Regions from separate parts of the Pseudoalteromonas sp. 1CM17D genome, predicted to be linked through region 4. Evidence: predicted binding sites of a transcription regulator. Region 4 holds the regulator's gene; each other region holds the start of a gene.

Region 1 (4,802 bases), on a different contig from region 4:
TTTTGTCGGTAATTTTTTGTAATTATACCAATTCGCTTAATTAAATTATCTATTTTAAGGCTAGAAAAACGTGTTGTTCGCTTGGCAAAAAATTCGCTATTTAGCTGTGCTAAATGAGCATTTTTTTACCTAGGTAGCGACATGTTTAGCCCCGCAAAATGATTAAGTATTATTGCGGGTTAGTATTATTTACGCTTAGTTTGCTTAACACGTTGGTTATGCTTTTTAACCGCTTTACGAATTTGGTTAATTTTAGCACGCTTGTCTTTGCGCTTTTCAGGCATAACCGACAGTTTAGTTTGTGTTTCGCGGCCTAATTTAACGGTTTTGCGTAAATAGTTAACGGTTTCTAAATCAAGTTCAGCCCAGCCACCTTGAGGAAGGCGCTTATCTAGCTCTAATTTTCCGTAACGAATACGAATAAGTCGCGATACTTCTACATCCTGCGATTGCCATAAGCGGCGAACTTCGCGGTTACGTCCTTCGTTTAGCGTTACATTGTACCAGCGGTTAATGCCTTCACCACCCAAAGATTTAACCGTTAAAAATTTAGCAGGACCATCTTCAAGCTCTACGCCACGCGTTAAGTTTTTAATGGTTTCATTGGTCACTTCACCAAATACACGGGCTGAATATTCACGCTCAACTTCATAACTTGGGTGCATTAAGCGGTTCGCTAACTCACCATCGTTGGTAAATAACATTAAACCTGCTGTGTTAATATCTAGTCGACCAACAGCAATCCAACGCTCACCGTCTATGCGTGGTAAACGGTCAAAAACAGTACGACGTCCTTCTGGGTCTTTACGTGTACTTAACTCCCCTTCTGGCTTGTTGTACATAATTACACGACAAATACGGTCGGCTTTTTCTTCAATTTTTACGCTGTGGCCATCAACACGTATTAAGTCTGTTTCCTCAACACGGTCACCTAATTTAGCCACTTTACCATTAACACTTACGCGGTTTGCATCAATGTATTTTTCCATTTCACGTCGTGAGCCTACCCCTGCACGGGCTAGGACTTTTTGTAACTTTTCACCTTGAATACTCATTCGGATGGTTCTCTCACAGAAGGATCACTTAATAACTGGTTTATTTTACTTTCCTGTTGCGCTGGCAATGCAGGGAGTTCATCTAAACCGGTTAACGAAAAATAATCTAAAAATAATTTTGTTGTTGCATAAAGCGCTGGTTTACCAGGTACTTCTTTATGCCCTACTACTTTAACCCACTCTCGCTCAAGGAGGGTTTTAATAATTGCTGTTCCGGTTGTTACGCCTCGTACTTGCTCTATTTCACCACGCGTTATTGGTTGCCTGTAGGCAATTAACGACAATGTTTCTAGTAGTGCGCGAGAGTACTTAGGTGCACGTTCTTGCCATAAATTACTAAGCCAAGGGCTTAAACTACTACACGCTTGAAAGCGATAGCCACTGCCTACTTCAACTAGCTTAATGCCACGTGTTTGATAGTGGGTATGTATAGCGTCTATTGCAGTGTTAATTCGTGACATAGAAATAGCTAAATCAGCCAATACAGTATCTTTTAAGTGGCGTTTGCTAACAGGTTTGTCTGCGACAAATATAGCCGCTTCAATGATCTCAATTAATTGTTCATCACTAATTCGACGACCCGCCATAATATTTTGCTTTGCCCTTTAAAATACGTAGCCATCTATTATGACAGAACATCGCAAAAGGGGGAAAATATATCTGCTTTTAAAACAAATTAAATGCACAAAAAAGCCAGCAATTAATGCTGGCTCTTATGTGTAGCGTATTTAGCTAATATTAGCTGTTTTTATAATGCTTTAGCGCATCATCTTCAGCAACGGCTTTACCGTATTTGCTAATGTAGCCTTTAAACTCACCTTTACTGATGCGTTTATCATTGTTGCCATCCATGTAACCAAAATGGTTTGAAATATCATCATCGTCAGCTTCTTCTACTGAGATGTAACCATTTTTGTCGTTATCTAAACTTCTAAAATCATTTTCGATTTTATCAAATTTAGCTATTTTAGCTTTAAACGCCGACTCACTTACTTCGCTGTCAGTCGCTACCTTACCGGTATTTAACTGCATGTAAGTGTTAAATTCTTTACGACTGATCTCGTTATCCATATTGGTATCAATATTTGAAAAGTGGCCCCAGATGCTATCGTCATCTGCTTCTACTTTTGAAATATAACCATCACTGTCGTTATCTAAACTTGCAAAATCGCTATCGATTTTTTCAAGGCCTTGGTTTGAGGCACAAGCGGCTAAACTTAACGAAGCTAAAATAGTTGTTGCGAGTGTTAACTTTTTCATAAGACGTATCCTTGTAGTTAGTAAATGTCACTTTAACTAATACAAGTCCAATGCCAAAGTGCACAAGCCGCCAACAATCAATGAGTTACGTGCATTTAGCTTATTTTATATACATTAATCAATTACTTAGCTTTGCAATGATTGCTGCATACCTTGTAATTTTTGCAAAAAAATACCCAGTACAAACTGGGCATTATTTTAATCTATATGTTACCGCGCAATTAGATTGCTGCGTTTTGGTAACGCTTTACAAATTCAGTTACGTTTTGTCCGTTACACTTTAACGAGTTTAAGTTACCAATTTTTTGGCGAACAGGCGCAAGGCCTTGCTTTAACGCTGTGATACATAACTGTGTTTCTTGGTGTGCATCTTTTGCAAACACTTCAACTTTTGATTCAGCAGCTTGGTTAGACGTTACTTTTTTAGCAATGTCGCGAATATCTTGACCATTACATAAAACACTTTCAGAAAAACGCGATAAGTATACACCGTGTTGTGCTGCTTCTTTACGCGCTGCGCTAAAGCCTTCATTTGCACTTAATACACATAATTTAGATTCAAGTTTATTATCTTGGCTAAAGTAAGTGTTGCTTTTTGCTGATACAGACGCAGAGGCTAATAAAGCAGTAGCTAAAAGTAATTGTGTTTTCATGAGAGAGATCCTATTTGAACGACTAAACAAGTAATTTTTGCGCATTATATATTCAATAATTACGAGATCAATTGAATTTTTTATTTATTTAAATAATTAATAAAGCATTTACAATGTTTAAACTTTACGCACCAATTGATCAACATTTGCGCAGCTATTTTCTCATTTCGAGCATGTTATGTAGGCTTATTTGCTGATACAATTTAGTTATAAAAACAGAGTCTAATTAAAGGTAAATTTTATGAAGGTTATTTCTTTCAATATCAATGGTCTGCGAGCTCGCTTACACCAGTTACAAGCAATTATAGATAAACACCAGCCAGACATTATTGGTTTGCAAGAAATTAAAGTTCATGATGAGGCGTTCCCTCTCGAGGACGTACAAAAAATGGGTTACCACGTTTATTTTCATGGTCAAAAAGCGCACTACGGTGTGGCAATGTTATGCAAAAATGAGCCTAAATCGGTCTTAAAAGGTTTTGCCAGCGACACTGAAGAAGCACAAAAACGCATGATAAGTGTGACAGTTGAGCAAGAAAATAGCCGCGACCTAACGGTAATGAATGGTTATTTCCCACAAGGCGATAATATAAATCACGAAACAAAATTCCCTTATAAGCGCCAGTTTTACAAAGATTTAATGACCCATTTAGAAACAAACCACACGCCAGATGAAGACGTTATCGTTATGGGCGATATCAATATTTCGCCTACCGATTTAGATATTGGTATTGGTGAAGTAAACGCTAAACGCTGGCTTAAAACAGGTAAGTGCTCGTTTCAACCAGAGGAGCGCGAATGGCTTGCTAAATTATTAAATTGGGGCTTTAAAGATACCTTCAGAGAGCAAAACCCTGAAACAAGCGACAAATACTCGTGGTTTGATTATCGCTCTAAAGGGTTTGTAGATAATCGTGGCCTACGCATTGATGTTGTACTTGCTACCCATGCCCTTGCCGAGCGATGTATTGATACCGGCATAGATTACGAATTACGCGGCATAGAAAAGCCCTCTGACCATGCGCCAATTTGGTCAACCTTTAAATAATTGCTATGTTAACGCTTAAAATGCAAGGGCTACTTTGGGCCTTTGTTTTAATTATTACCTTTATAAGCGTAGAAAAAAACACCTATAAAGCACTTTATAAAACGCCGGCACGGCAAATAGGGGTGCTTGCGTGTGCTTTAGTGTTTGCCATGTTATGGCAAATTAAAGCGGGTATTTTAAGCGGTCTTGATCTACACATTTTAGGTGTAACTGCCGCAACGCTAATTTTAGGGTGGCGCCTTGCTATTTTAAGTAGCCTGCTAGCCAGTGCCCTACTGGCGGCTTTTGCAAACATTGATCTTAACCTTTTGCCCATGCAAATACTGTTTGGTGCATTTATTCCTACATTATTAAGCTACCTTGGCTTTATAATGAGTTATCAGTATTTACCGCGTCACTTTTTTGTTTATATTTTTGTGTGCTCTTTTATATTGGCAGGCTTTATTGCATGTCTAAAAATAAGCTTAGGGGCTTTATTTTATTTGCTTATAGGGCAATATAATTGGCAAGAATTGGCAGATAATTACGTATACCTAAGTGCTATCATTTGGTTTCCTGAGGCAATGCTTAACGGTATGGCCATTACGCTTTTGATCACTTATCGGCCACACTGGGTCAAAACTTTTTATGATAAGGACTACCTAGACTCATGAGTCTGCAATACCAATGCCCTTTATGTAACCACGCCCTTTTAAAACATAGTTCATCACTTCGATGTGACAATAATCACACCTTCGACTTTGCCAAAGAAGGCTATGTAAATTTATTACCGGTGCAACACAAAAA
Region 2 (4,802 bases), 180 kb from region 4:
AAACCAGCTTAGGCTGGTTTTTTTGTGCGCGTATTTTGGCTGCTAAAAAACCATTAAATCAGCTTTAATATCTCAATACTGATAATGACTAACAGCCAAAATGCACGCGCTTGATTTAATCTATTTATGATCACAGGTACGTCTTCGGCTTTTGGGAGTCGCTCGGTTCCAATACGCATTTTATTAAAACGCTTACCAAAATAAACCGCAGGGCCGCCTAGCTGTACGCCAATAGAGGCGGAGCACACACTTAAAATCCATCCTGTATTTGTTTGATAAAAGTGTCTGCCATAGTGCTTTATGTAATGCATACTTTGTTTACTGGCTTTGCTTGCGGCAATGGTTAATGCAAGTAAGCGTACGGGGATAAATTCGATTACAAACAAAAGTATTTTAAGCGGTTTTAAAAAGTGGCTATTAGGTGGTATATCGGCGCGCCAAGCATGCTGCATTAAAGTCAGTAGCCGATACGCTAAAGTGGCAATTGGCCCAAGTAATAAAAATATAAATATAACGGTAAAGTAATTACGGGCAGTTCGTAAAATTAAGCTTTCAATTAAGGCTTTAATAATACCTGGCGCTGAGAGCTTATTGACCTCTCGGGCAAGCAGTGGCTTTACGAGTTCACGCGCGGTAGATTTTTGGTTTTGTTTTACTAACTTTGCAACCCGCAGGGCTTTTTTTTCAATCGCTTTGCTTTCTAGGCACAAATATAAAATGAGGCCCGCTAGCAGCTCAGGATAAAAGGCAAATTCAAGCAGTAACACAATAATAATAAGAATAACGCTTAAAACTAGCGCACAGGCAAGAGTGGAGGCTAAATAAAGGTAACTTTTAGGCTCACTTGGTTTATAAACCCGTTTTCCTATAGCACTAAATATAGCGGTTAATACTGTATTAGGGTGATACCAGCTTTTTAACGGGAAAAAGCGCTCAGCAATGAGCGCCACAAAAAAGGCAATAAAGTCCAAATGGTTTTGAACAATATTGCTTAGCATTTACAGCGTAACTTTTGTTAGTTTTTCCAATAGTGCAACAACCATTTTTGATGAGTTGATTGATGCAGTCTCTAAGTATTCTTCAAACGATTGCGGCGACTCTTTACCGGCAATGTCAGACATAGAGCGAATAACCACAAATGGCGTATTAAGCGCAAAACACGTTTGTGCAATAGATGCGCCTTCCATTTCTACTGCAAGCATTGTAGGAAAGTCGCTGCGTGCTTTATCAATTCGCACTGGATCACACATAAATGAATCACCCGTACAAATTAAGCCTACTAAGGTTTTTACTTCGCTAATTTGCGCAATGGTTTGCTCGGCAGCTTCAACTAGTTTTGGGTGTGCGGCAAAGCCTGCTGGCATTTGTGGAACTTGGCCAATTTCGTAGCCAAAAGCGGTTACATCTACATCGTGATGACGTACTTCTGAAGAGATAACAACATCGCCAACACTTAGAGAGGGATCAAAGCCACCGGCAGAACCTGTGTTAATAACACAATCAGGATTAAAGTTATCAATTAATAACGTGGTTGCAATCGTTGAGGCCACTTTACCAATACCCGATTGCACAAGTGTTACTGTATTACCTGCTAATTCGCCTGTGTAAAAGGTAAACCCTGCTTTAGTTAGCACTTGTGGGTTTTGCATTGCTTCACGTAAAATTTTAACTTCTGGCTCCATTGCGCCAATAATACCAACATTCATAGTGTTTGATTCCTGAGTTTGAATACGTAGATTATACGTGAAGTTAGCAATAAAAAACAAAAAAGCGAGCTGTTTTACGGCTCGCTTTAAATACTTTTAGGAGAGTATTTAATTCTATTTTAAATTTCGGCTAACGCAGTGGTTTGCGCTTTAGCCTGAGAAGGTGACAATACCGCAGGTTTACTTACACGATTACGTGTTGGACGAGCCGATTGCACCGCTGCAGGTTTGCCTAATTTAAACATAATTGCATCGCGCACCTCAGAAGGGCGGTAGCCTGATTTTACTTTCATACGAATATGTGGAATGCCAGCAGATTCTAAAGCGCCGTTTACAAACCAGTCGCGCTGCGCTTTGTGGCCATCTTTATTGGCGTTGTTAACTAAATCGACCGCTGCCACTATCGTCATTTTTTCTTTATCTACCAGCACAAAATCGAGTTGTTTATTTTTAGCTTTAGCTAAAGCTGCACGTTTTGATTTAGCAGAAAGGCCTTGCTTGCAGTCGATTACATCGATGAGTTTGACGCGGCTCACAATTTTGTATTGATCGCCTACCGCACGCTCTAAAAGATTTAAAAATGCACCCTCAACCTGTGTAAACACGGTTTGTTTGCGGGTAAAAGGATAGGGATTGCCGCCATCATCACTAAATTTTGACGCAACCACAGAGGCCCCAACCACTAATACTAAAATTGATAATAAAGCGAATTCCATACGGTAACTCCATAACAACAAATTGACACTGCTCAAGTAAAGCAATTTACGTGCCTAAAAATTGGTTGTTATGGCTAATTACCGTATGTATTTATTATTAATGCAGCAGGGCTGCTAGGCTTTGTAACCGCCCTCAATTCCTTTAACGGCAATAGCGACTGCATCATGCGCATGGAGTGATTCGTAATGATTAATTTGCAGCCAGTAATCACTAAAGTTATCGTTTTCAAGAACCGCTTTAATTTTACGTGCAGCGTCTTCACAAAACATTAAATTTTGACCGTTAAGGCGGGCAAATTCTTGCTCATCTTCACGTTTTACTGCCGCTTGTACGGGGGTTTTTAGTTCAGCTTCTAATGTATCAATTAAATTTACTACGTCAAATTCACTAATCGTGTTGTCTAGCTTTACTTTAACGTTTGCAATTGAACGCTGTGAGTGAGGCGTTGCCACAATACCCTGCGTTGTACCTAGCCATGCTAAAACGTCTTTTTGATTAAGTGTTTCTTGGTTAAACTTTTCGCTAAAAGCATTTTGAATAAGCTGGCGAGCAAGTGCTGCAGAGCATGGACAGGTTGATGAATAAGTAACATCAACGCTTAGCTCGTAGCTAATTACGCTATTTTCAATAGTGCTGGTTAGGGTAATTGGGTAGCTTTTCCAACCTGCTTTACCGCTTAACAACGATTTACGACGCAGCGGTAACTCAAATTTAAACTCTATTTGGGCTTTGTCACTTAATCCTTCGTGGCTGGTGATAAAGGTATCGAGTGCTTGAGCTAAAGTTTGTGGGTTAACTTGTTGCTCTGTAGAGAGTAAATCGAGCGCTAAAAATAAACGCGACATATGAATGCCTTTAGCGTCTTCTTTATGCAAATTAACAAAGGCACGCGCTTTTGCGTTAACGGTAACGGGTGCTAAATCTTTCGATTCAAAAATAAATGGCAGTTCTATTTCGCCCATACCAACCCAGTCTAACTTACCTGTTTGTAAGGCGGGAGCCGTATCAGCTATATCGGGCATGTTGGTTTGCATGTGCGCTACTCGTTATTGGTCATAATAAAGCGCAGCATTTTACACTAAATAATTTATTGCTGAAATGATGAGTTTAACAAGTAGGCAAAAGTAAACATGAAAATTTTCTGTTTTTGTCGCACAACATGAATATAGCTAATAGAAAAATGCTAAAATCTGCTGCAAAATGCGTTTGACTATTAATAGGCACTTTTTATTTATGCCTAGTAACGAGATACACTGACCTATGACCGATTCTTCTTTGAGCCCTTGGGCTCGAGTACTTTCTAGTTTAATAACTCGCTTTGGTGAGTTAAAAACCGCGGCAATGTGCTACGCGCTTTTATTAGGCGTGTCGCTTATATTGTCGAGTATGTTTTATTATGTGGCACTGGGTGAGGTTAATTTAGTTGATATTTTAGCTGTGGTATTTTTTACCGCGGTTGTATCTCCCTTTATGATCAGTATTTTACTCAACTCGATTAGACAATTAGATGCCTCATACGCTTATTTAGACAGCGCCACAAAACAAGAAAAGCTGTTAAATCAAACATTAAAAGATAATATCAACCGCCTCAACATTGAAATAGATGAGCGAAAAATGGCTTTTCATGCCAAGCATCGCGCCATTGAAGAGCTTCGCCGCGAAATAGCAGAGCGTAAAAAAACACAACAAGAACTTGCTCAGCAAGGCATGCTCCTTCGCTCTATTGTCGACTCTTCCCCCGATTTATTTTATTACCGAGATAACAACGGCGTGTTTGCCGGCTGTAATAAAATGTTTGAAGAGGTTATGGGCAAAACCAGTGCTGAATTAATTGGTAAAACAGTTGAGCAAATTTTCCCGAGCTACTTTTTAGCAGAAGTACTCAGAACCGATAAACAAGTAGAGCAAACGCATCAAGCGCTGACAATTGATGTTGAATATATGGTTAATGGTGAAAACCGTTGGTTTGAGCTGCGTAAATTACCGTTTATAAACGATCAAGGTGACTACATAGGTTTGCTTGCATTTGGCCGTGATATAACCAGCCGTAAAGAAGCAGCACAAGCGCTTGAAACAGCCTATAAGGATAAAGGTAAGTTTATAGCAACGCTTAGCCATGAGCTGCGAACACCATTAAATGGCATTGTAGGTTTAACCCGAATGCTACTTGATACAGAGCTTAATAAGCAGCAACGCAGTTGGTGTAATACGGTATTTTCGAGCGCTGAAACCTTAGGTAATATTTTTAACGATATTATAGATTTAGATAAAATAGACCGAGAGCAGTTAGATATAGCAACCGACTCTATTAACGTTTCAGACTTTATTAACGATGTAGTGAACTTTGCAGGTTTAATTGCTGAACAAAAAGAGCTTGAA
Region 3 (4,802 bases), on a different contig from region 4:
TCCGCGTGAAGCCTATGCCTATGGCATGGAGTTATCACTGCAAACCATTAATATAGATTTTACACAAAACTTTGATGACTACTCATTGGCTATGGGTGCAGAAATTCGTACCGATGAATACCGTATTTTAGAGGGCAGCGAATATGCTTATCGTGATTACGACACCCTTGATGGGGTAAGTATTTATAGTGGTTTAAGTGGCGGTGTAGGCTCTGAAGATGCCTCTGGCGGCACGCAAGGTTTTGGTGGTTCTTCGCCGGCATCATCGGTTGATGAGTCACGCGATGTAATTTCGTTTTACCTTGATGCAGAAACCTACCTAATTGAAGATGTCATTTTATCAGGCGCACTGCGTTACGATAATTACAAAGGCTTTGGCGACACGGTAAACTTTAAGCTTGCGGGTAACTGGGCAATTACTGATGATGTGTCACTGCGTGGTGCATTAAGCTCAGGCTTTAGAGCGCCATCAATGCAGCAATTGTATTTTAACAATATCAGCACACAATTTGTTGTGGCTGAAGACGGCTCATTAGTTGCTGAAGAAGTAGGTACATTCAGAAACGATTCAACCCTTGCACAAAGTTTAGGTATTCCAAAACTTAAAGAAGAAAAATCGCAAAACCGTAGTTTAGGTATTGTCTACAACGTAACGGATAACATTAATGTTACTGTGGATTACTACTCAATTGATATTGACGACCGCATAGTAATTAGTAATCGTTTAGGCAAAGGGCTTTCTTCAAGCCTAGATGCTGCATTAATCAGCTCAGGCGCAGGTGCAGGGCAGTTTTTCTTAAATGGTGCAGATACCGAAACTTCGGGTATTGATTTTGTAGCTACTTGGAATACCGAGGGGTTAGGTGGCACGCTTGATTTTACTTTAGCAGCTAACTTTACTGAAACTGAGGTGGTATCGTTATTTACGCCATCGGGCTCAGGGCTTGAAACCGTACCTGTTGAAGATGTTTTCTCTGATCAAGAAATTTCAATTATTGAAGAGTGGCAACCAGAAGATCGCATCAACTTAAGTGCGCTTTACCAGCGTGGTGATTGGACTGTAAACCTTTCACTCAACCGCTTTGGTGAATACACAGTAGAAGATGGCGGGCGCCAAACCTACGGTGCAGAAATTTTAATTGACGTTAAAGTTAACTACTTCGTGACTGAAGATTTATCTGTAAATATTGGTGCAAATAACTTATTTGACGTGTACCCAGATAAAAACACCATTGGTAACTCACGCTCGGGCACAATTGTAGATTCAAATGGCAATACTATTGTAAGCAGCGATGGGGTATTTGAATACTCTCGCCGTTCAGCGCCATTTGGCTTTAATGGTGCTTATTACTATGTAGGTGCAGAATACCGTTTTTAATAAATAACACTCCCTTATGTTATTTAAGTTCAAAGGGCCGTAAGGCCCTTTTTTTGTATTTAGCCTTTTTAGCATTTATTTGTAAACCGCGATTTTTTATTGTGTTGCGCCTTACCTCAGCGTTAAATTATACCAATTCGCTTAATTAAACATTATTACGGATTGGTATACCCCCTGTATGGCTTTGATAATACTAAATGAGGCATTTTGGACTTGGCTATACATAGCAGGGTTTAAACTGGACGTTGAAATAATAAAAAACCCAGCGGCTAGGCTGGGTTTTAAATATATGCAATTGAAAATTAATGCTTTTGCATACGGCTCATTTCGGTGTGGCAGCTTTGCATCGTTAGCAAGGTTTTCGCTAAGGCTGCTTCACAGTCGGCTGGCTGTGGTTTATCCATCGCTGCTTTAATTTCTTCAAGTGTTTTATCTTCTACCTCTTCAAGCTCTTTAACGTATGTTTTATCGTTATGAGAACTAAACGTAGTAAGTAGGGCTGTGTAAGCTCTGCGTGCTTCTACAGCAAAAGAAGAGCCGTCTTCACGCTCACCTTTTTCGTTAACAGCATAAGGTTGTAAGCGCTCAACACTTACTTTTCGTGCGTCAATCATGCGTTGAAATAATGCGCCAATGGCTGGGTCTTCAACTTTCTCTTGCGCTTTTTGATAAAAATCAATGCCACTGTTCATTACTTGGATGATGTCAGTAATATGAGTTGCTTCTGTTCCTTGATGGGTATTCATAATGACCTCTCTTTACATGAATTTAAGTTTCATAGTAACCAAAGCAAAGGCCATTCCAATTTCATTTTAATTTTTAAACTATTGTAATTATTGATTATTTCTTTATTCAGCAAGCTGCAAGGCTATTTAAAATAAAACAACCTCGCAAATTTTACATGGCTTTTGTAATAAGGTTATTTAAGCTCATCCGCCACTTCGGCTACTTTTTGGCGTAACCAAATATGACTTGCATCGCGATGCAGTAAAGGGCTCCAAATCATATCTAGTTCAAAAGGTGGTATAGGAAATGGAGGCTCTAAAATTTTAAGGCCTGCATCATCTAAGTAAATATTGGCAGCCTTTGAAGGTAAGGTCGCCACTAAATTTTGCTCTTTTGCTAAATGAATGGCTACGTGGTAATTACGGGTAAACGTGGCAATATTTCGGTGTTTACCAAAATGGGCAAGTGCTTCATCTACCCAACCTAGCTTTTGTACATCTTTAGGGTCCATACCTACGCCGACCCCAAAGCCGGTTTTACTTACCCATATATGGCGGGCTTTTAAATAGCTGTCTAGGCTAAAGTTTTCGATAATTGGGTTGTCGGCTTTTACTAAGCAGCAAAAGCTGTCTTTCCATATGCGTTTATGATGAAAAGATTGCGGAAGGTTTTCAAAGCGGTTAATTGCCATATCCACTTTACCATTTTCAACATCATGAAATGTTACATCACTAGGCGTAAGTATATCTAGGGTTGTATCGGGCGCTTCTTCATGAAGTTTACTTAAAAGCTTTGGCGCTAATGTACTGGCTGCATAGTCACTGGCCATTATTCTAAAAACACGTTTACTTTGGCTGGCTTCAAATTCGCGATTAGGTGCGAGGGTTTCTTCTAGGGTCATTAATATACCGCGAATAACCGGCTGCAGCTCTATAGCACGCTCTGTGGGGACCATACCTTCACTGGTACGTACCAAAATTGGGTCGTTAAACAAGTTTCTTAAACGCTTAAGGCCGTTACTCATAGCTGGTTGAGTAATACTTAACTGGTTAGCGGCGCGGGTTACGTTACACTCACGTAATAGGGTGTCGAGGTAAACCAGCAAATTTAAATCTATTTTACTTATGTTCATTGTGTGTCCTTTAACGCTTACCAGTGATGAATAAAGCGTTGTGCTGTCGGGTATGGGTATATGTGACTAACATGACCCTTTTTTATATTTTGCTGAGCTTGCTTCCAAAAACTAACATCAACAAGCTCGGGGTGTGTACTGAGCAAAAACTGTTTGTACTTTGGGTTTGGCATAACAAAGGTACAAAGTTGCTCAGGAAAAACATCTTGCGGCGCAACTGAGTAGCTTTGTTCATCAGTTAAGTAATCATCATAGCTTTTGGCCTTAGGGAAGGCCCTAAAGTTCATATCTGTTAGGTATTGAACCTCATCGTAGTCGTAAAAAATAATGCGCTTGTGTTTGCTTACCCCAAAGTTTTTAAGCAGCATATCGCCTGGGAATATATTTACCGCAATCATTTCTTTAAGTGCTTGGCCGTACTCTTCTATTGCATCGGCAGCACTTTCTTCGCTGGCGTTTTCTAAAAATAAATTAAGCGGTGTCATGCGCCTTTCAATATATAAATGCTTGATAATAAGCCACGGGCCTTCAATTACCATAGATGAGCCAATGGTTTTATGTAGCTGTGCCAGTAAATTACTATCAAAGCGTGCCAAAGGAAATACGACGTTAGAGTATTCTATGGTATCGGCCATGCGACCAACCCGATCATGGCTTTTTACCAGTTGATAGCGTTTAAGCACGGTATCGCGGCCAAACGGTTTGCTTTCGCCAAACTTATCTTTAATTACTTTAAATACATAGCCAAAAGAGGGCAGCGTAAATACCATCATAACCATGCCTGGTGTGCCTGGCGCTATAATAAAGTTATCGTCTGAGTGAGACAAGTGATGTAAAAATTCACGGTAAAACTCTGTCTTACCTTGTTTATGAAACCCAATGGCATTATAAAGCTCAGCGAGTGTTTTATTAGGCATAAGTTGATTTAAAAATCGCACCATGGCTGAGGGCGCATGGGTTTCAACCATAAAATAAGCCCGTGCAAAGCCAAAAATAACCCGCATTTGCGATGATTTGGTTAATAGCGCATCGAGGTATAAGCCTTTATCTTCATGGTGCAGTACTGCAATAATAAAAGGCTGCACACCGCTTTGAGAGACCACTCGGCCGACTATGTAAGCAGCTTTGTTACGATAAAAAGGCGCGTGCAAAATATCAAAGCGCATTTGCCAAGGCTGGTGGTGAGTGTCTGGCGCTTGTTTGTAAAATGCCTTTACGAGCAAACGTATATCGCGCTCTAAATTTACAAACGGGGCTTTAAAATCAAAATGCTCAATAATGCGCTTTATTGTGGGCTTTAAACCATCCACCACTGGAAAGTAGCTGCGGTACTCTGCCTCAACAGGAATGGCAGGGGCATCTTTTAATGTGGCTTGTACAAATATAAAGTCGTTATGAAAATAGCGTCTGTGGTACAAACGGCAAAATACTGAGTTATAAAATGTTTCGGCAAGTTCAGCTTGAGGATGAAAGCATAAAAAGCGTTGGTACAGTATTTTTACTTCAAGCCAAAGTTGCTCATTTAATTGCTCAGTTAACTGTGCTTGTTTTAATGCTTTAGTGGTT
Region 4 (4,802 bases):
ACTGAACAGGTTATTATTTTAAGGTTACTTTTCTTGCTCACGATGACGAATTTTGACATTCGGATGCGTCATAGCAAAGCTCTCACCAATGGCTTGCGCTAAATAAACCGAGCGATGTTGACCACCAGTACAGCCAATTGCAATAGTGAGGTAACTACGGTTATTGCGCTCTAAGTGTGGCAGCCAAGTTTGTACAAAGGTTTGAATTTGCCAAGTGAATTTTTGCACTATGCTGTGATTTGCCAAAAAATCTTTTACTGGTTGATCAAGGCCCGTAAGCGGTTTGAGTTCAGGCTCCCAGTGGGGGTTTGGCAAAAAGCGAGCATCAAAAACATAATCAGCTTCTTTAGGTATGCCGTGTTTAAAGCCAAACGATTCAAATGTTACAATAAGTTGCTTATCTTTTTTACCCAGTATTTTTTCGCGAATTGACTCTGCTAATTGGTGCACACTTAAATCGGTGGTATCTAGCATAAAGTCAGCGCGTGTTACGAGTACATCAAGCAGTTCTTTTTCTTTTTTTATTGCTAAATCAAGCGGCAGTGAATCGATGGATAAAGGGTGTAATCTGCGTGTTTCTGAAAAACGTTTGATCAGTGTTTGATCATCACTATCTAAATAAAACAGTGTGGGTTTAGCAAAGTCAGGAAGGTACTCGAGAATATCGTTAAATTCATCTTGTTCTTTGGGGATATTACGAACATCTATACTAACGGCTATTTTGTCATAGTTATCTGAAACACTTCGCACTAAAGAGGGCAGTAAGTTGACCGGAATATTATCTACGCAATAATAGCCTAAATCTTCAACCACGCGTAAAGCAACCGACTTACCTGAACCAGAACGGCCGCTTATGATAATTAACTCCATTTATAGCCCTTAGTATTTACTACGATTGATCAACAATTACTTGATACAGCTCTGCATCGGTTTTAGCACTACGCAGCTGTTTACAAAATTCTTTGTTGCTCAGTTTATCAGCTATGGTTGCCAGAGTCTTTAGGTGCTGTTGGTTATCGCCATCTGGTACGATGAGTGCAACAAAAATATCAACAGGGCAGTTATCAATAGCATCAAAGTTAACAGGCGTGTCGCTAACAAGTACTAAAGCCAGCGGCTCTTCTACGCCACCCATTCTGCCATGAGGAATGGCGATACCCCGGCCAATGCCAGTACTGCCTAGCTTTTCTCTACTTGCCAGCGCATTAAGAATATCTTGTTGTGGTAAGTAGGGGAGCTTTTCATGAGCAAGCTCACTGATAAACTCTAAAATTCTTTTTTTACTACTAAAAAGGACCGCAGCTTTGCTGCAGTCCTGGCATACTAATGTACTTAATTTCATAATATTAGTGTCTAGCAAGCTTCTCTTTATGTTTTATGACTTGACGATCGAGCTTGTCAATCAACGAGTCTATAGCGGCATACATATCTTGGTGCTCTGTTGAGGCAAATAAATCTGCGCCACTTACATGAATAGTCGCTTCTGCTTTTTGGTTGAGTTTTTCTACATCGAGAATGACATGCACATTGCTAATATGATCTGAGTGCCTTTCTAGCTTTGCAAATTTATTATTTACATAGTCTCTAAGTGAATCAGTTACTTCTACGTGACGACCAGTTAGGTTTAGTTGCATAAGCATTTCCTCTTTGTTTTTTACGTCTTATATCAAACTCTTTCTCTGATTTGACGGTGGAATAGCTAGCGATTCACGGTATTTTGCTATTGTGCGTCTAGCTACTTTAATTCCTTGCTCTGCCAATATATCCGCAATTTTACTATCACTCAATGGTTTAGCTGAGTTTTCCGCGGCAATTAGCTTTTTAATTAGGGCACGTATTGCGGTTGATGAACACTCTCCGCCGTTTTCAGTGCTTACGTGGCTTGAGAAAAAATACTTAAGCTCAAAAATACCACGTGGCGTATGCATATATTTTTGCGTAGTAACACGCGAAATTGTCGATTCATGCATTTCTACCATTTCAGCAACATCGTTTAAAACCATTGGCTTCATGGCTTCTGGGCCATGTTCAAAAAATGCTTGTTGCTGTTTTACAATACAGTTTGTTACTTTGAGCAGCGTGTCGTTTCTGCTTTCAAGGCTTTTTATAAACCATTTAGCTTCTTGTAAGTGAGAGCGAATAAATTGGCTATCACCACTTGATTTTACGGTACGTGACATAGCCGCGTACTGACTATTTACGCGTATTTTTGGCATGCTATCTGGGTTTAGCTCTACCACCCAGCGGCCTTTTATTTTTTTAACCGACACATCTGGTATTACATACTCCGACTCTTCCCTTACTATGGTATCTGCAGGTTTTGGGTTGAGGGTATGTATTAGGGTCATGACCTCTTTAAGCTCGTCTTCTTTAAGCTTAGTCTTTTTCATTAATGTACGATAGTCGCGTGCCGCTAATAGATCAATGTGATCGGTTAAGATCATTTTAGTTTGTTCTATAAAAGGGGTGTCTTTATCAAACTGGTTTAGCTGAATACACAAGCACTCTTGTAAACTGCGCGCGGCTATACCTACAGGGTCAAATAACTGAATACGCTTTAAAACGGCTTCTATTTCATCAAGTTCAACTTCAACTTCGTCATCGTTTTCTTGGTTAAAGCTTTCTAAAATTTCTTCGCAACTTAGCGTTAAAATACCCGAGTCATCTACAGCTTCTACAATGGCAATAGCAATGGCTTCATCAGTGGGGCTAAAAGGAGTAAGCTGAAGCTGCCACATTAAATACTCATGTAGCGTTTCAGTAGAGGCACCTTGATAAATAGACTCATCTTCTGGCATTGGGCCTGAGGATGCCGCAGGGGCTGCGCTCATGTACTCATCCCAAGTTACATCCATTGCCATATCATCGCTAACGGTGTCTTTATTTAAAGCTTCGCCACTGTCTTGCTCGTACTCGCTGGTTGTATCGTCAGCCGATGCGCTTACGGTTACATCATCCGTATCTGCTTTTTGTTCATTTTTTCCAGCCGACTCTTCCGTGTAATCTTGCTCTTCTACTTCTAATAGCGGGTTGCTATCAAGTGCTTCTTGTATTTCTTGCTGGAGATCCAATGTACTGAGCTGCAGCAAGCGAATCGCTTGTTGCAATTGTGGAGTCATTGTAAGTTGCTGGCCCATGCGCAGCTGTAATGATTGCCTCATGTATCTCTAACAATCCTTTTATGTTGTTATAATTAATATTAGCAGATGCTTGTAGGTGTGGCTTAAATGTTACAGCCTAAATTGCTCGCCTAAATAAACATCGCGTACAGTTTTGTCATTTAATACGTGTTCTGGGGTGCCAGATGCAATTAGCTCCCCATGAGAAACAATGTAGGCTTTTTCACAAACATCAAGGGTTTCTCTTACATTGTGATCGGTAATTAATACGCCAATGCCACGGTTTTTAAGATGTTCTATTATTTTCTTTATATCTAACACTGAAATCGGATCAACACCAGCAAAAGGCTCATCCAATAAAATAAATTTAGGGTTTGCTGCCAGTGCTCTGGCAATTTCTACACGGCGGCGTTCACCACCAGAAAGCGCCATACCTTGGCTATCGCGAATATGCTGAATACTAAATTCATCAAGTAAGTTGTTAAGCGTTTCTTCTCGCGCGGCTTTATTGAGCTCTTTACGCGTTTCTAAAATAGCCATTAAGTTTTGATAAACTGTCAGCTTTCTAAATATTGATGACTCTTGCGGCAAATAGCCAATGCCTAAGCGGGCGCGGCTGTGCATAGGTAATAACGTAATGTCGTTATCATCAATAGAAATTTTACCTTTGTCGCTAGGTACTAATCCTACAATCATGTAAAAGGTGGTGGTTTTACCTGCGCCATTAGGGCCCAATAAGCCAACAATGCTGCCGGCTTCTACCTCAAGGCCTACATTTTTTACAACTTGGCGGCCTTTATAGCTTTTTGCTAATAGTTCTGCTTTTAAGGTGCTCATGGTTGACCTTCGTTACCTGTTTTTTCTTTAAGTTTTGCTTCAACAGGCACTAAAATTGTGTGGACACGATCCGTGGAGTTTTCGTCTTTTTCTGCGCTAATAAGCTGCTGCTGCATATCGTAGGTAATACTTTTAGCATTAATTTTTTGACCGGCTTGTGCGACTTCAGCATCGCCAACAAGCGTTAAAAAGCGCTTTGCTACGTCGTAACGTACTTCGTTTGCACTGGCGCTCATTACGGTACCATCGTCTTGTTTTTCTTCGAAGTAGGCTGGGCTGCCAGTGGCAATAAGGAGTTGTTTGTTATCCCCTAAGTCTTCACGTTTATGTACTTCAAGTCGGTCGGCTGTAATTTTGCGATTACCATGCACAATTTCGACGTTCTTTTCAAAAATACCTACGTTTTCTTTAAGTTGGCCTTCTTGACGGTCTGCACTAATAGAAATTTGATTTGCTGGCGGTTGAGCAGCAGGCTCAGCAGCAGAGGCGCTAAATGCAAGCATTAGCGATGGGATAATAAGTATTTTAGTGAGTTTATTGGTCATAATATATTGTTCGCGTATGGTTAATTAGTTTTATTACTTCGGTTTTTAAATCGGCTTCAAGGCCTTTACCGACAATTTTTAAATTAGGCCCAGTGACAACCACTGGCTGCTCAGAGCGCATTGTTTGCGCTTTAATGTCGACTTCGATGTTATCGGCATTGATGTTATCTATCATGGCGTTATCAACTAAATTTTTCGCAATCACATTGCCTTCTAAAATAAGTTGTTTATCTTCGTAAAGCGTTGCTTCGTCTGCATTTATTCGCCATGTTTGCTTTTCGTTATATAAAGTAAAAATAGG

The links. The regulator sigma-54, encoded in region 4, starts transcription at its own class of promoters, with help from an activator protein. The targets are predictions, from matches to a motif close to GTTGGCACGNNNNTNGNNT.
Region 1: MSC25_RS03020 (EF-hand domain-containing protein) is a predicted target of sigma-54. The motif match lies at 2,355-2,373, and genes of this name have one in related genera.
Region 2: MSC25_RS15035 (DUF2726 domain-containing protein) is a predicted target of sigma-54. The motif match lies at 2,462-2,480, and genes of this name have one in related genera.
Region 3: MSC25_RS03395 (PA2169 family four-helix-bundle protein) is a predicted target of sigma-54. The motif match lies at 2,166-2,184, and genes of this name have one in related genera.

The regions. Positions count from the first base shown of each region.
Region 1 covers NZ_JALNTP010000001.1:684,424-689,225, forward strand. Annotated here, with positions in the region: gene rluB (23S rRNA pseudouridine(2605) synthase RluB) at 186-1,055, opposite strand; gene scpB (SMC-Scp complex subunit ScpB) at 1,052-1,642, opposite strand; gene MSC25_RS03020 (EF-hand domain-containing protein) at 1,794-2,315, opposite strand; gene MSC25_RS03025 (exonuclease III) at 2,537-2,968, opposite strand; gene xthA (exodeoxyribonuclease III) at 3,210-4,016, shown strand; gene MSC25_RS03035 (energy-coupling factor ABC transporter permease) at 4,022-4,669, shown strand; gene MSC25_RS03040 (putative RNA methyltransferase) at 4,666-4,802, shown strand, end outside.
Region 2 covers NZ_JALNTP010000008.1:223,010-227,811, forward strand. Annotated here, with positions in the region: gene ampE (regulatory signaling modulator protein AmpE) at 54-998, opposite strand; gene mtnN (5'-methylthioadenosine/S-adenosylhomocysteine nucleosidase) at 999-1,706, opposite strand; gene MSC25_RS15035 (DUF2726 domain-containing protein) at 1,826-2,422, opposite strand; gene folE2 (GTP cyclohydrolase FolE2) at 2,537-3,457, opposite strand; gene arcB (aerobic respiration two-component sensor histidine kinase ArcB) at 3,684-4,802, shown strand, end outside.
Region 3 covers NZ_JALNTP010000001.1:760,961-765,762, reverse strand. Annotated here, with positions in the region: gene MSC25_RS03400 (TonB-dependent receptor) at 1-1,378, shown strand, start outside; gene MSC25_RS03395 (PA2169 family four-helix-bundle protein) at 1,681-2,124, opposite strand; gene MSC25_RS03390 (LysR family transcriptional regulator) at 2,298-3,236, opposite strand; gene aceK (bifunctional isocitrate dehydrogenase kinase/phosphatase) at 3,254-4,802, opposite strand, start outside.
Region 4 covers NZ_JALNTP010000008.1:47,844-52,645, forward strand. Annotated here, with positions in the region: gene rapZ (RNase adapter RapZ) at 25-870, opposite strand; gene MSC25_RS14205 (PTS sugar transporter subunit IIA) at 890-1,342, opposite strand; gene hpf (ribosome hibernation promoting factor) at 1,347-1,634, opposite strand; gene MSC25_RS14215 (RNA polymerase factor sigma-54) at 1,662-3,161, opposite strand; gene lptB (LPS export ABC transporter ATP-binding protein) at 3,231-3,956, opposite strand; gene lptA (lipopolysaccharide transport periplasmic protein LptA) at 3,953-4,501, opposite strand; gene lptC (LPS export ABC transporter periplasmic protein LptC) at 4,491-4,802, opposite strand, start outside.